Regions from separate parts of the Halalkalibacter krulwichiae genome, predicted to be linked through region 2. Evidence: predicted binding sites of a transcription regulator. Region 2 holds the regulator's gene; the other holds the start of a gene.
What was found. Region 2 encodes NrdR, which represses ribonucleotide reductase genes. Its sites were predicted from a motif close to AACACNATATATNGTGTT; they were not measured.
Positions count from the first base shown of each region.

Region 1: the regulator NrdR is predicted to act here: its motif matches at 2,103-2,120, upstream of BkAM31D_RS15595 (vitamin B12-dependent ribonucleotide reductase).

Region 1 covers NZ_CP020814.1:3,097,411-3,105,138, reverse strand. Annotated here, with positions in the region: partial or broken gene lipM (octanoyltransferase LipM) at 105-940, shown strand; gene dat (D-amino-acid transaminase) at 992-1,834, opposite strand; gene BkAM31D_RS15595 (vitamin B12-dependent ribonucleotide reductase) at 2,273-4,849, shown strand; gene splB (spore photoproduct lyase) at 4,997-6,022, shown strand; gene mntR (transcriptional regulator MntR) at 6,176-6,595, shown strand; gene BkAM31D_RS15580 (patatin-like phospholipase family protein) at 6,693-7,589, shown strand; gene BkAM31D_RS15575 (SA1362 family protein) at 7,605-7,728, opposite strand, start outside.
Region 2 covers NZ_CP020814.1:3,376,404-3,384,131, forward strand. Annotated here, with positions in the region: partial or broken gene thrS (threonine--tRNA ligase) at 1-400, opposite strand, end outside; gene ytxC (putative sporulation protein YtxC) at 751-1,611, opposite strand; gene mqnC (cyclic dehypoxanthinyl futalosine synthase) at 1,912-3,024, opposite strand; gene dnaI (primosomal protein DnaI) at 3,125-4,054, opposite strand; gene BkAM31D_RS17055 (replication initiation and membrane attachment family protein) at 4,058-5,521, opposite strand; gene nrdR (transcriptional regulator NrdR) at 5,597-6,052, opposite strand; gene speD (adenosylmethionine decarboxylase) at 6,311-6,691, opposite strand; gene BkAM31D_RS17070 (glyceraldehyde-3-phosphate dehydrogenase) at 7,034-7,728, opposite strand, start outside.

The DNA of each region.
Region 1 (7,728 bases), 280 kb from region 2:
CCAAAAGGGAATTGCGCAATCATTGTAATCAGGCAGATAGCTTGGCTAAGTCTTTTTCGTCTGCTAAAATCAAGTAGATAAATTGATTTAGAAAGAAGCGGTGTCTGATGAAGGAAACATGGCGTTTTATTGATTCGGGAGATTGTTCTCCTTCTTATAATATGGCCTTAGATGAAGCTTTACTTGATTGGCATAGCAAAGGGTTAATCCCACCTACCATTCGATTTTATGGGTGGAATCCTGCTACCTTATCAATTGGATATTTTCAAAAGGTCGAAAAAGAAATAAATTTAGATAAAGTAGAAGAATATGCACTAGGCTTTGTACGTAGGCCAACAGGGGACGAGGTGTCTTACATGACCAAGAACTAACGTATAGTGTCATTGTCTCGGAAGATCATCCTGACATGCCTGCAACAGTAACTGAAGCCTATCGAGTGATTTCACAAGGAATTTTAGAGGGCTTTAAAGATGTTGGACTTGATGCTTACTTTGCGATCCCTAGAACAGATGAGGAAAAAAATGCTTTGAAAAATCCACGTTCTGCCGTTTGTTTTGATGCTCCTTCCTGGTATGAACTTGTCGTTGAAGGAAGGAAAGTAGCTGGTAGTGCTCAAACGAGGCAAAAAGGAGTAATTTTACAGCACGGGTCAATTATTCTAGATATTGATGAAGATAAGCTTTTTGATTTATTTAAATACTCTAGTGATAGGTTACGTGAGAGAATGCAAAGGAATTTTAAAAATAAAGCCGTGGCTATTAATACATTGCGACCTTCGCCATTAACGATTGAGGAGGCGAAAGCAGCTTTTAAAAGAGGATTTGAAAAAGGTTTAAATATTGAGCTTGAACCGTACACGTTGAGTGAAGAAGAAAACAAAATTGTACTCGATATTGCAAAAAATAGGTATGAGAACAATGAGTGGAACTTTAGAAAATAACGGAAGACCAAGGCTTAGCCTTGGTCTTCTCTTTCATAGCTGTTAATGTAGTTATTCCCCTTTTGGTAAAAGCTCTTTAAACTTATTTTGTAAATCTTTTGTTACTGGACCAACTTCAAAGTTAGCTGATAGCTGTCCTCTCACTGATTTTATCGGAGCGATTTCAACAGAAGTACTTGTAATAAAAGCCTCATCTGCATGTTCTAGTACATCTACTGGAAATGGTTCTTCTACAACTTTATAGTCGTATTTCTTTGCGAGATTGATTAACACCTGTCTTGTTATTCCGTTTAATATTAGGTTTGTCGCAGGGTGAGTGTAGAGAACTTTATCTTTTACTAGGAATAAATTAGATGAAGAACCTTCCGTAATGAACCCATCACGGTTTAAAATCGCTTCTTGACACCCGTTATCAGCAGATTCACGTTTTACCATGACATTTCCAAGTAAATTCAATGTCTTAATATCGCAACGAAGCCAACGGATATCGTCTGTGAGCCAAACATCTATTCCATTCTTTTGCATATCTTTTAGGTCTTGTGAAGGCTGAGTAAAAGCAGTAAATACAGGAATGGATTTTCTAGTATATAAATGGTTTCTTGGCTCGACACCTCGAGTTAGTTGAAAGTATATGAGTCCGTTCTTTACGTTATTCTTTTGTAATAAGTGCAACAATAATTCAGTCATGGTTGTTTCTGAAAATGGAAATGCCATATCTAATTTTTCAGCGCTTGAGCGAAGTCTTTTTAAATGGAGATCCATAGCAAAAGGTTTTCCTTCATATATTTTTGCAACTTCATAAATTCCATCTCCGAAGTAATATCCGCGATCATCAAATTGGATAGTAGCTTCTGATCTAGGCACAAGCTCTTGATTGTAAATTATATAGTCCATGTTCATTCCTCCATCATAGTCTCAAATCTGTAAAAGCATTGGTTCTAGAATATCACAATTCGATTATGATTCATGAAAAAATTTTGTCAAATGATTTGACTTTGATGAGGAACATTGTTGTGACAAGGCTTTGCAATGAATGATTATCTTGCAAGAAACAAATTGGTTCAAAATGTCGAAAAAAAGCGGATAAATTCCTATTAAACTCGTCTATGCTTCCTTTTTTTAGTCATTACAAAGTTGACAAAATTACTACAGTTCATAACGTGACACAACATATGGTGTATTTTAAATAAAAGTGAGCACAATATATTGAATCTAGTCTAGGACTTGTGGTAAGCTTACCCAAGACAATCATAAGTGCATGGACAACCTGAAATATAAATGAAGATAGATTGCTAGTTTAGCAAGCCATGTAATTTAGAGGAGGAGAAGCGGATGGCGATGACGATGTCAAATGTGTTACGCCTAGATGTGGAACGATTAAACAAGGATATTGAGGATTTTCCACAAGTGCATCCTATTACTGAGGAGATGCATATTCAGAAAAAGGGAGTATCTAGACTTGTAATGCTTGACCGTTATACTTTTAAAGATACGGAAAAGAAAACATTAAAGACTGGAGACTTTGTCGTGTTAACGGTAAAAGATGATCCGAAATTCCCAGCGCGTGGATATGGGTTTGTGATTGAACTTGACCGTGAAAGTAACAAAGCAAAAGTCTTAGTCGATGAGGAATTCCGCGGGGTTTTAGATGGAGAAGCAGCCGAAACGGGAATTGTTCACCGTTCGTTAGATACAATTGAAAAACCACTTGAACTTTTCTATGAGCAAATTGCGAAAAGAAACGCAACGGGTTTAGCATCTGTCGAGCAGACAGAGGAAAAAAGACAAGAATCTTTTGAGCAGTTTTATGAGCAGCTTGTCTCAATGAATTTTATTCCGGCAGGTCGTGTATTATATGGAGCTGGTGCGGAAACAGATGTAACCTATTTTAACTGTTATGTTATGCCTTATGTTCAGGACTCTAGAGAAGGGATCTCTGAACATCGTAAACAGGTGATGGAAATTATGAGCCGCGGTGGAGGTGTAGGAACTAATGGTTCTACATTGAGACCGCGTAATACACTAGCGCGTGGAGTTAATGGGAAGTCATCGGGTTCTGTATCGTGGCTAGATGACATTGCGAAGTTGACACATCTTGTAGAACAAGGTGGGTCAAGACGTGGTGCTCAAATGATTATGCTTTCTGATTGGCATCCGGATATTCTAGAGTTCATCATTTCTAAAATGCAAAATCCGCGAATTTTAAGATTTTTGCTTGAAAATACGACAGATGAACAAATACAGAAGCTTGTAAACGATAAGTTACATTTTACTCCTTTAAATGCGACAGAAGAGTCTATGTACCAAGGGATTCTAAATTATAAGGCTATCCCTGGGCAAGGTGGATTTGAACAAAAAGTTATCAGAGAAGCAGAAGAAAAACTTCACATAGGCGGAACATACTCTGTCAATAACCCTGAATTCTTAACGGGAGCTAATATTTCTGTTTGTTTAACAAAAGAATTTATGGAAGCAGTTGAAAATGATGAGGTTTACGCATTACGATTCCCTGATGTTGAAAACTATAATGAGGAAGAAATGGCTGTCTATAATGAAAAATGGCATGAAATTGGTGATGTTCGTGAATGGGAAGAATTAGGTTATGGTGTTCGAACATACCGGATTATTAAAGCTAAAGAATTATGGAACCTAATAAATATTTGTGCTACGTATAGTGCAGAGCCAGGGATCTTCTTTATTGATAATGCAAATGATAAGACAAATGCGAAGGCATATGGACAAAAGGTTGTAGCAACGAACCCTTGTGGTGAACAACCACTAGCTCCATTTTCAGTTTGTAACCTCGCAGCTATTAATTTAGCTGAAATGGCAAACAAGCAAACAAAGGAAATTGATCTTGAAAAGCTTAAGAAAACGGTTGAAGTAGGCGTACGCATGCAAGATAATGTTATTGATGCAACTCCGTACTTCTTGGAACAAAATACGAAACAAGCAAAAGGCGAGCGTCGTGTTGGATTAGGTGTAATGGGCCTGCATGATTTATTAATTTACTGCGAATCCGTCTATGGTTCAGAGCAAGGCAATCAATTAGTTGATCAAGTATTCGAAACGATTGCTACAACGGCTTATCGCACAAGTATTGAATTGGCCAAGGAAAAGGGAAGTTTTCCATTCTTAATTGGTCAAACGGAAGAGGAAACTGCACAATTACGTCATGCCTTTATTAATACTGGCTATATGAAACAAATGCCAGAAGACATCAGAGAAGGTATTATTGAACATGGTATTAGAAACTCGCATTTGCTAACTGTTGCACCTACAGGAAGTACTGGAACAATGGTTGGTGTTTCAACGGGGCTTGAGCCATACTTTTCTTTCTCTTATTTCCGTAGTGGTCGTCTAGGAAAGTTTATTGAAGTTAAAGCAGAAATTGTTCAAGAGTATTTAGAGAAAAACCCTCAGACAGATGAGAATCAACTGCCTGAATGGTTTATCTCAACGATGGAGTTGCCTCCTGAAGCTCATGCTGATGTTCAGTGCATCATTCAGCGTTGGGTCGACAGTTCTCTATCTAAAACTGTAAATGCACCTCGTGGTTATACAGTTGAACAAGTTCAGGCTGTTTACGAACGTCTTTACAAAGGTGGAGCAAAAGGCGGTACGGTATATGTTGACGGAAGTCGTGATGCACAAGTTCTATCCTTAAAAGCAGAAGAAAATCATTTTGGTGACGATGATACAGAGCAAGTGGAATTGAAACAATATGATGTTGAAAAAAATAGTAAAGTGGTTTTAGTTGATACGATTGCTGAAGTAAGATCAACAAATGTTACAATTGGCTCTGAAGTAGGAAACACATGTCCTGTTTGTCGTGAGGGACAAGTTGAAGACATCGGTGGATGTAACACTTGTACAAGCTGTGGTGCACAATTGAAGTGTGGGTTATAAGTTTACGCACCTATTTAAACTAACACATTTTAATAAGGTGGAGCATAAAGGGGTTAACTCTTTATGTTCCACCTTTTTTCTATTATCTGGTTGTCTTAATTCAAAAGATGTGCACAAACTATAAAAAAAAAGAGAGGGGCACATGCTTTGAAAGCTTTTACACCACAACTCGTTTATATTGAACCTCGAGCTCTTGATTATCCTTTAGGTCGTCAGCTAAAGGAGAAATTTGAAGAAGAAGGTGTGGAAATTCGAGAAACCACTTCACATAATCAAGTTAGGAATATTCCGGGAAATAATGATCTCCAACAATATCGAAATGCTAAATCAACGTTAGTAATTGGAGTAAGAAAAACATTGAAGTTTGATACATCGAAACCTTCAGCTGAGTATGCTCTTCCCCTTGCAACTGGTTGTATGGGACATTGTCATTATTGTTATTTACAAACGACTTTAGGCAATAAACCATATATTCGTACTTATGTGAACCTTGATGAGATTTTTGAAGCTACGGATAAATATATCGAAGAAAGAAGTCCAGAAATTACACGATTTGAGGCAGCGTGTACCTCGGATGTAGTAGGCCTTGATCATCTTACACATTCCTTGAAAAAGACAATTGAGCATATTGGTCAAACTGATTTAGGGCGCTTACGATTTGTGACTAAGTATCATCATGTTGATCATCTACTTGATGCTAAGCATAATGGGAACACACGCTTTCGCTTTAGTGTAAACTCTGATTATGTTATTAAGCAATTTGAGCCTGGAACGTCATCATTTTTGGAACGAATAGAAGCAGCAGGGAAAGTTGCAAAAGCAGACTATCCACTTGGCTTTATAGTAGCTCCTTTGATTTTGCATGATGGTTGGAAAGAAGGGTATCATGAATTATTTGAACGTTTAGAAGCGATTTTACCACCGTATGCGAAAAAGGATTTAACGTTTGAACTAATTCAGCATCGTTTTACGAAGACAGCAAAAAATATCATTCAAAAGCGCTATCCAAAATCTAAGCTAGAAATGAATGAAGAGGAACGTAAGTATAAATGGGGAAGGTATGGAAGAGGGAAATATGTCTATAAAGATGATCAAGCCGGTGACTTAAAAGAAACCATTCAAACTTATATCGATCGCTTTTTTCCTGAAGCAAAAATGGAATATTTTACGTAAACTTGTCTAGTAAGATTGTCACTTTCGTGTATTCTGTTGTAAACTAATAGTGGTGTACATATTATTAACACTTACTTTAAATACAGAATAGGCTTATAATAAGAAATTTATTTAAGCACTGCCTAGTTAGGCGAATAAAACGGAGGGGACACTATGCCAACACCGAGTATGGAAGATTATTTAGAGCGAATTTACATGTTGATAGAGGAGAAAGGCTACGCCAGAGTTTCCGATATCGCAGAGGCATTAGAAGTCCACCCTTCTTCAGTAACAAAAATGGTTCAGAAGCTCGATAAAAGTGAATACTTAATCTACGAACGATATCGTGGATTGGTTCTGACATCAAAAGGGAAGAAAATTGGGAAACGTCTAGTTTATCGTCATGAACTATTAGAGGATTTTATGCGAATCATTGGTGTTGATGACTCTCATATTTATCAAGATGTTGAAGGGATTGAGCATCACCTAAGTTGGGATGCAATTGACCGAATAGGAGATCTTGTACAATATTTTCAAGAGCAAGAAGCTAGGGTGAAGGCGTTAAGAGATATTCAAAAACAAAATGAAGAATAAAAAATGACATCCGCAACAATATTGTGGATGTTTTTTTATTTTTATGGTCGTCCCTCCTTTTTTTCTTCATAAGGTGTAAATGGGAGGGGGATAACGTATGATGATAGATGGAGTATTTGCTGGTGGGGGTGTCAAAGCTTTTGCGTTTGTTGGCGCCTTACAGGAGATGGAAGAGAGAGGTTATACGTTTGACCGATTGGCAGGTACAAGTGCTGGAGCCATTGTAGCTGCATTAATTAAAGTAGGATATACGAGTGATGAACTATTTACACTTTTAGACGAATTAGAATTAGAGTCATTTAAAGATGAAAGAATGTCGGTACTCCCTTTCACGATAGCTAAATGGATTCATATTTACTTTCGATTAGGGTTATATAAAGGAAATGCGCTTGAGGCTTGGCTGAAAGATGTGCTAGCCGCTAAAGGAGTAAGGACATTTGGAGACTTACCAAAAGGCTCGTTACGTATAATTGCATCTGATCTAACAAAGGGGAAACTGCTTGTTCTTCCTGATGATTTACAGAACTATGGAGTAATACCAGAAAAATTTTCTGTTGCTCGTGCTATTCGTATGAGTTGCAGTATTCCTTTTTTCTTCGAACCAGTGAAAATTTATGACCGGGGAAGTGGGGGGAAAGCTTCTTATATCGTTGATGGAGGCTTGTTAAGTAATTTTCCTTTATGGTTATTTATGGATGGGAATATAAAAAGGTGGAAGCGTCCGGTGATTGGATTTCATTTAAAGCCAGAAATGAGCGAAATGCCACCAAAGAAAATAAATAATGCCGTTACAATGTACCGAGCTCTATTTGAAACAATGACTTCAGCTCATGATTTGAAATATGTAGATGCAGATGATGCTAAAAATGTTGTGTTCATCCCAATCCTAGATGTAAAGGCAACAGATTTTGAATTAACAGATGAACAAAAGGAACAATTGGTTGTGTTAGGAAAAGAAGAAACTGGACATTTCTTAAAGAATTGGAGCTATTAAAAAGAATCGAGTGTTTTAAAAAAACGCTCGATTCTTCTTTTTATTTTTCTTTCCTTCAATAACAGTTAAATTATGATCTTCACGTCGTTTTTTAACCGGACGAACTTGCTTCCTTTTTGATGAGAGGGTACTTGGCTTT
Region 2 (7,728 bases):
AGATTTTCAGAAATGATTTTCTTCATTTCTTTCTCGATTTTCGGTAAGTCTTCAGGCGTTAACGACTCTTCAGAATCGATATCGTAGTAAAAACCGCCTTCAATGACTGGTCCTACCCTAACTTCACATCTTTATAAAGTCGTTTAATCGCTTGTGCCATTACGTGAGCTGTGCTATGACGTACAATTTCTAATGCTTCTTCTGAGTCAGGTGTCACAATTGCAATTGATCCATCCTCTGTAATTGGTGTACGTAGATCAATTACTGTATCATTTAATTTTCCAGCGATTGCCTTTTTCTTTAATCCAGGGCTAATCGATGCAGCGATGTCTTCTGTCGTCGTTCCACTTGGAAACTCCTTTACAGCACCATCTGGAAACGTAATTTTTACATCGGCCATACTGTCCACTCCTTCAAAAAATATAATAAAAAACACCCATCCCTCCATATAGAAGGGACGAGTGTAATTCGTGGTTCCACCCTTGTTCAAGACTGCTCAGGCTGAGTAGTCTCCTCAAGATACAAATATAACGGCTGCATACCGGCGTCAGATATTCCACTAATGTGTTTCCCAAACGCAGTTCAGAGGTGGTAAGAACGTTACTCAAGTTAGGAAGCTCCCAGCCATACTTCCCTCTCTGTAAACTGATGTATACGTCTCATGTCCTCGTCAAGACTCTTAGTTCTATTCACTATGATATGTAGTATTATATTGAGCCTCGTAAAGAAATGCAAGTGGAATTGAAAAGTTTAATTAGATTCTTGCTCATATGCTTTTAGCGGGTAAAGTTTCATTCTCTCTTGAAAAATGGCTTGTATCGATAACACCACACCATGATCTGGATCATCTGTAAAGACATGAACAATTTGCGGAACCATACTCACTAATGGACTAATGACCATTTCGTCAATATCAACCTCTTGTTCAAAAACAAGGTCGTCTTGCAAATAAAACAATAGTTCCTCCCTCGTCAGTCTTCGAAAATGTTCATCATAAAATGTGAATTGACCATCATGAACAACATATACAACATTAAGATTAGCCGGTGAATACTGAACATACTGTCTGAAATCTTCAATCATATTTTGATATTCTTGTTCAAGCATATACTCATCAATTGCCATCTCTACACAGTCAATTAAAATCTCACCATAATCTTTTAATCTAAATGTTAGAAACGGTTCATAGTAAAACGTTGTTTCTTCTTCTAAATGCTTTGCAAATGCATCATAGATATAGGCCCTTCTGTTAAAGAACGGCTTCATTTGTGGTAAATCATTACGGTCTCCCTCTAAAATGGATTTAGCAATCGTTAAGATCTGTTGTTGTTCATCTTCATCTGTAAAATAAAACATCGTCTCAATAATATCTAACAACCATAAATCTTCCTTAGTACTTATCACATAATCAGTTAAAACAGATGCGAGCAAAGGATGAAAGGAATCATAAAAATCGATATGCTTATGTTCATAGTTGAGGATTATCGTGTCTTCCCCTTCAGCTTTTACTGCTCCACCTAAGCCATAGGCAGCGTACTTTTGGATATACGCCGTTAGCTGACGAAACAGCTGCTTGCAATCTTGTTCCGTTTCAAAATGGATTGCTATCAACGCTAACTCCCCTTACATATACAAACACCTCTATAGGTACATATGGATGAATTTGATTCGTCTTAGACAGGCTCTACTTCCATCCTATGATTTGCTTTGGAAAACATGATAAGAAAATCAGTCGTTTTTGCTTTTATGCTTCAAGCTTGACCGTTTTCAATGTTCTTCTCCCTCTATTTTTATACAATATGCCATCTTGGATTAGCGATAAACGGTCCAAAAGATTAAAGCAACAACCTTTGAAAATTGAAAATAAGAACAAAAAAAAGACCTGCCACTGGCAAGTCTCTTATCATTCTATTAATTTTGCATAACGAAGTCTTTCGCTGCCGTTTCCTTATCGTCAAATACACGGAGAGTTTCGTACTTCGTATTACGTTGAGCTGGAATCTTGCCAGCTTCACGGATCAAACGAAGGATTTCATTCGTGTTCACTTTATGAGTTGTTCCAGCTGCTGAGACAACATTTTCTTCCATCATTGTACTTCCGAAATCATTACATCCATATTCAAGAGATAACTTACCGACTTCAGGACCCATCGTTACCCAAGAAGATTGAAAGTTTTCAATATTATCTAAGAAAAGACGAGAGATCGCAACATTTTTTAAATAATCGCGCGGTGTTAACTTTTTCGTTTTGTACATACCCGTATTCTCCGGCTGGAATAACCATGAGATAAAAGCAGTAAAACAATTTGTTTCATCTTGAGCATCACGAATGCGCTGTAAATGAAGAGCACGTTCTTCAAAAGACTCTCCAAATCCAATAACCATCGTTGCCGAACCAAACATACCTACTCTTTTAGATGCCTTCATCGCTTCAATCCATTGCTCCCAAGTAATTTTCAAGCGACTCACACGCAATCTTGTTTCCTCCGTTAATATTTCAGCTCCGCCTCCAGGCATACTATCAAGTCCAGCTTCATGTAATGAACGTAGAACTTCTTCTACTGACAACCCAGAAACTTCAGCAATCTTCCAGACTTCAGCAGGGGAGAACGAGTGCATCCAAATATCCGGATAACGCTTTTTAATGTTTGCGAGCAAATCTGTATAATAACTTAAAGGCAGATCCGGGTTCGTACCACCTTGCATTAAGATTTCCGTTCCATTAACATCAAGCGTCTCTTCAATCTTCTTATAAATAACATCGTCACTAAGTACATACCCTTCTTTATGGCCAGGCTTTCGATAAAATGCACAAAAACGACAATACGTATCACAAAAGTTCGTATAATTCACATTACGACCAATGACAAAAGTTGTAATGGGTTCTGGGTGCCACTTTTTCATTACTTCATTTGCAGCTGCGCCCATTTTTTCAACTTCATCACTTTCATAAAGAGCAATTGCATCTTCCATTTGCAGGCGTTCACCGTTTAGCGCACGTTCTAATATCGCATCAATGCTCATGTTGTAACCCTCCGCAATCTATCAAAATTCAATACTCTCATCCTATCATAGTTGCTTCAATCCGCAAAGCAAAGACATTCCAATTGGAAAAAAGTTCAATTTACCGTATTCGACGATTTGCACCTTCCACTGTTACAAAAGTAGTAAAGTGTTTGATACGCTCCATTATTCTCTTTGCTTTTAGCTCTTCAATTCCCCCACGTTCTGAATAAGCTAAATGTTCTTCTAATTCTTCATAATCATAGTTTGATGTAAACAAGGTTGGTAATTTCTCTAGCATTCGATGTTGTAATATAGCCCCAAGTACATCATCTCTTATCCAACCTGAAATAGTCTCTGCACCAATGTCATCAAGAATCAACACTTCAGCTCGCTTGACCGTGTCTAACTTTTCTTGAAAAGTGCCGTTAGAGATAGATGATTTCATCTCTCTGAAAAAGTCAGGTGTATACACAATGTACGTTTCAATTCCTCGATCTCTTAACTCATTAGCTACCGCACCCATTAAATACGTTTTTCCAACACCAAATTTCCCGTAAAAATATAAACCTTGACCGTCTTCTCCTGGATTCGCTTGAAGAGCAAAAGCTAAAGCTTTCCTGCTTGCCTCTTCCCGTTCATGATCCCGATCAAGCTGATCAAATGTTGCTCCCAAAATGTCTTTAGGAACATAAAACGATTGAATGAGTTGACGCTTTTTCTGATCATGATCTTGTTGCTTCTTTAAGTCACATGGCTGATAGCTGAGGTCAAGTGCTTTACCAGCGATTATTAACTCTGGTTGATATCCCTTCATCATATTGGGGCAACGAGATAAGCCAGGACAATTTTGACAGTTATGAAGCTCCTTTTGCAGCTCGTAAAGCTTAATCAAGCCTTTCTCAAAGGTTTCTTCCGTTACAGGAACATTCTTAAGTGCCTTTTGCACAATTGGATCTGCAAGGAGCGATGCCTTGGCATCGTTTAACCTCTGTTGGAATGTATCATTATCTTGTGTCCATTGTTTCAACGATGATTGGATTGACTCCATTCATTACACCTCTCCTCTTTGTTCCTTATTTTTTCTCCGCTTTTCAAGCATTTCTTCAAAGCTCATTTCCCCAGGCGTCACAGCATCGTTATTCTTTTTATCTATTGGAGGGGTCTCATTATTAGGTTGATTTTGATTATCTTTTTCTTTCTCAGCCAGAAGCCACTTAGGTAGTTTATCACGCTTAGGCTGATGATTGCTTCTGGTCGTTTTTTTATTATAGGCTACATTTGTTTTCTTCGATTGTTGATTTGCTTTTCCTTGTTCATGTAGAGCAAGCTGCATCGCTTCTTGCACTGTCTTAACCTTTTTTCGCGACCAATGTCCAGCAACTTTATCAATCAATGCCTTAGACAATTTCATATCTTGACTCCATAACATAAAGTCAAGTAACACATTCACAACACCAGGTAACAATTGATGATCAACTAATAAAGATTCAACAATCTTCGCATCAGCGGCCGCTACTTTTCCACCCCCTGAACGAATTTCAAGCAAAGTTAAGGGCGGGGTTGTCTCATAAAATTTAATAGCACGTTCTTCCTCTGTTGCAGGCTCTTGATTTTGCATGGTTTGATAAGCGGCAGGATGCTGCTGTAATCCTAAGCTAGGTGGTTCATTTCCATGTTCAATCTTATACCACTCTTGAACCTTCCTTCTTAGTTCATCTGCATCTAATTTGTCATCATGTATAAGTGCTTGCTGGACTACACTGGCCATTTCCAATGGTTCAATCCGGTACACAAAAGCCAATCTTCCAATTAATGTTTTAACCTCTGCTGTAAATACCTCTGTTGGCACAATAAAAGACGATACACTTTTTTCAAGCAGATCAAAATCAAAAGATTGATTTTCAAATGAAAACGATTCATGTTCACTATTAAGCAGTTGCTTTCCAGATTCAACACGAAGTGCACTTCCTGTCTCCGACTTTAAATTTGAAACCATCTCTGAGTGATGCAAGGATGCAAACACTTCATCAAAACCATAAGTGAGTTCAGTAAACTCCTCTGTCTCTATTTGATCTAATGTAAATCGATCACGTAACTGACGATATTGATTTTTTCCTAGTCTGTTAAATAAATACACACTCAGGACATCATTTTCAAAAAACTGCTTTGGTGTCATAGGAGGCTGTATTTCATATAAATAAATGGTTTCGCCATCTTCTTCCTTACGTTTAAACGTTCGAAGCAATCCGATACCCTCTAACTTCTTCCGTTCCTCAAAGATCACTTCGAGAGGAGCACCTAGCAACAACATCAATTGCCTATGCGTCTGCTCGTCACTCCAATATTCGTCTTTCTCCAACTGTGCTACTAATGTTAAGTAAAGGCTATGTGCAACTGCTCCAATTAGAGGTTGATATAATAATGTTAACGTTAGACGATCTATATCTGTTATATAATGGCTTGTCCTAATTGTAAATCGATCAACGGGCAGCAGTTCTTTCCAATGCCATGTCATCTCTAAGTCCTCCTCTCTTCACAGACTTTCAGCGTAAAAAGAGCTTGCAGCGATCTCACGCCTTAAGCTCTTTTCTCAACTCTTATTCATTAATTCTGTCAATTCCTTTATAAATACATTAATGTCTTTAAACTGACGGTAAACTGATGCAAAACGTACATAAGCCACATCATCTATATTGGCTAAACGTTCCATAACTAGCTCACCGACATCATGACTCATTACTTCATTTTTCCCTAAACCGCGAAGTTCACGCTCAACATCATTTACAATTTTCTCAAGAGTTTCCAATGATACTGGTCTTTTCTCACAGGCACGAATTAATCCTCGAAGGATTTTATCTTGACTAAACTCTTGTCGTGTTCCATCTTTTTTCACAACGATTAAAGGTATTTCTTCAACCATCTCAAACGTTGTAAAACGATGACTACACTCTTCACATTCTCTCCTTCTACGAATCGAACGTCCTTCATGACTTGGTCTTGAATCAAGTACTCGAGTTCCATTATGATGACAGGCTGGACATAGCATTCGATCATCTCCACTTTCCGTAACGTACTCAGGATCCCTTTTATTTTATCATATAGAAAAATAAAAGGTCTGACAAGATAACGATATTTGTCAATGTTTAGCGAATACTCACTACCTATATCATATCATATTGAGCCTTACTTAAGGGAGTAAAAAACAAATCGCAAAAAGAGGTTAACTCTATATGCTTATATTCTCCTTCTCATTAACATGGGTAAGAGTAAGCACACTTATTAGAGTCAACCTCTTCTATCTCACTTATAATGCTTGTACTTTTGATTTTCCAACTTTAACCGGTCCCATTCCTCTAGGCACTTCAATCACTTCACTATTTGTTGCACCTAATGACTCGGTAATATGGTTTGCTGCTATATTCGGGTCAAGATCTCCACAAGTATAGACATCAATACTTGCATATCCATGTTCCGGGAAACTATGAATCGTTAGATGTGATTCAGAAATGATTACAACTCCACTTACTCCATGAGGAGCAAACTTGTGAAATGCAACCTCTCTTACTTCTGCTCCCGATTTCAAAGCAGCATCAACAAATACTTGTTCAATATAGCTCATATTATTCAACTTTTCCACGTTACATCCCCAAAGTTCTGCAATTACGTGACGACCCATTGTGTCCATAAGTTGAATCCCCCTTTACAAAAAGTATCATGCCTTCTCAAGCATGTAGGAAAGTTCAATTACACGGGGGAAAGTTAGTCCAGAGAGGTCCTAACCCTTTCTGTAAAGAAACAATTCCTGGTTTGCTTTAATTGAAGTTCACGAAAATCAGTATACTTAATTTGCTATTTGATTGCAACAGTTAGTAAAAAACTTTTTCTCCCGTTAAATGAAACAGTCATCCAAGGTAATAACCCCCTTCCCTGGATGACTTGCAATCAAACATGTTATGAGAACAACAATTACTAATAGGGTTTAACAACTTAGTGGACACTATACTCCCTAACGTTTACTAATCTTGGATTAATGTACCTCACTTGGTTCTTTTAAATGTTCCGCAACAAGAGTAACGAGATCAGCAACTCGACAAGAATAACCCCACTCATTGTCGTACCAAGCAAGCACCTTAACTTGACGATCACTCATCACCATTGTTGATAAACCATCAATAATGGAAGAGTTTTCATCCCCATTAAAATCAATTGAAACAAGCGGTTCATTCGTGAAACCAAGAATACCTTGTAATGAGCCTTTTGAAGCATTCTCTAAAACTTGGTTGACCTCTTCAACCGTTACATCCTTTTTAACATTCACAACTAAATCAACTAATGAAACGTTAGGTGTCGGAACACGAAGAGCCATCCCGTTCAATTTTCCCGCTAATTGAGGTAGCACTTTCGCAATTGCTTTAGCGGCACCTGTTGAAGTAGGAATGATCGACTGTCCACAAGCTCTTGCTCTTCTTAAATCCTTATGTGGGTTATCGATGTTTTTCTGATCATTCGTATAAGCATGGACCGTTGTCATCATTCCACTTTCAATTCCAAATTCTTGATCGAGAACTTTTGCTACTGGAGCTAAGCAATTCGTTGTGCAAGAAGCATTTGAAATGATGTGATGATCTTCTGCACTGTAATCGCCTTCATTTACACCCATAACAATCGTAATATCTTCATCTTTACCTGGAGCAGTAATGACAACTTTCTTTGCTCCTGCCT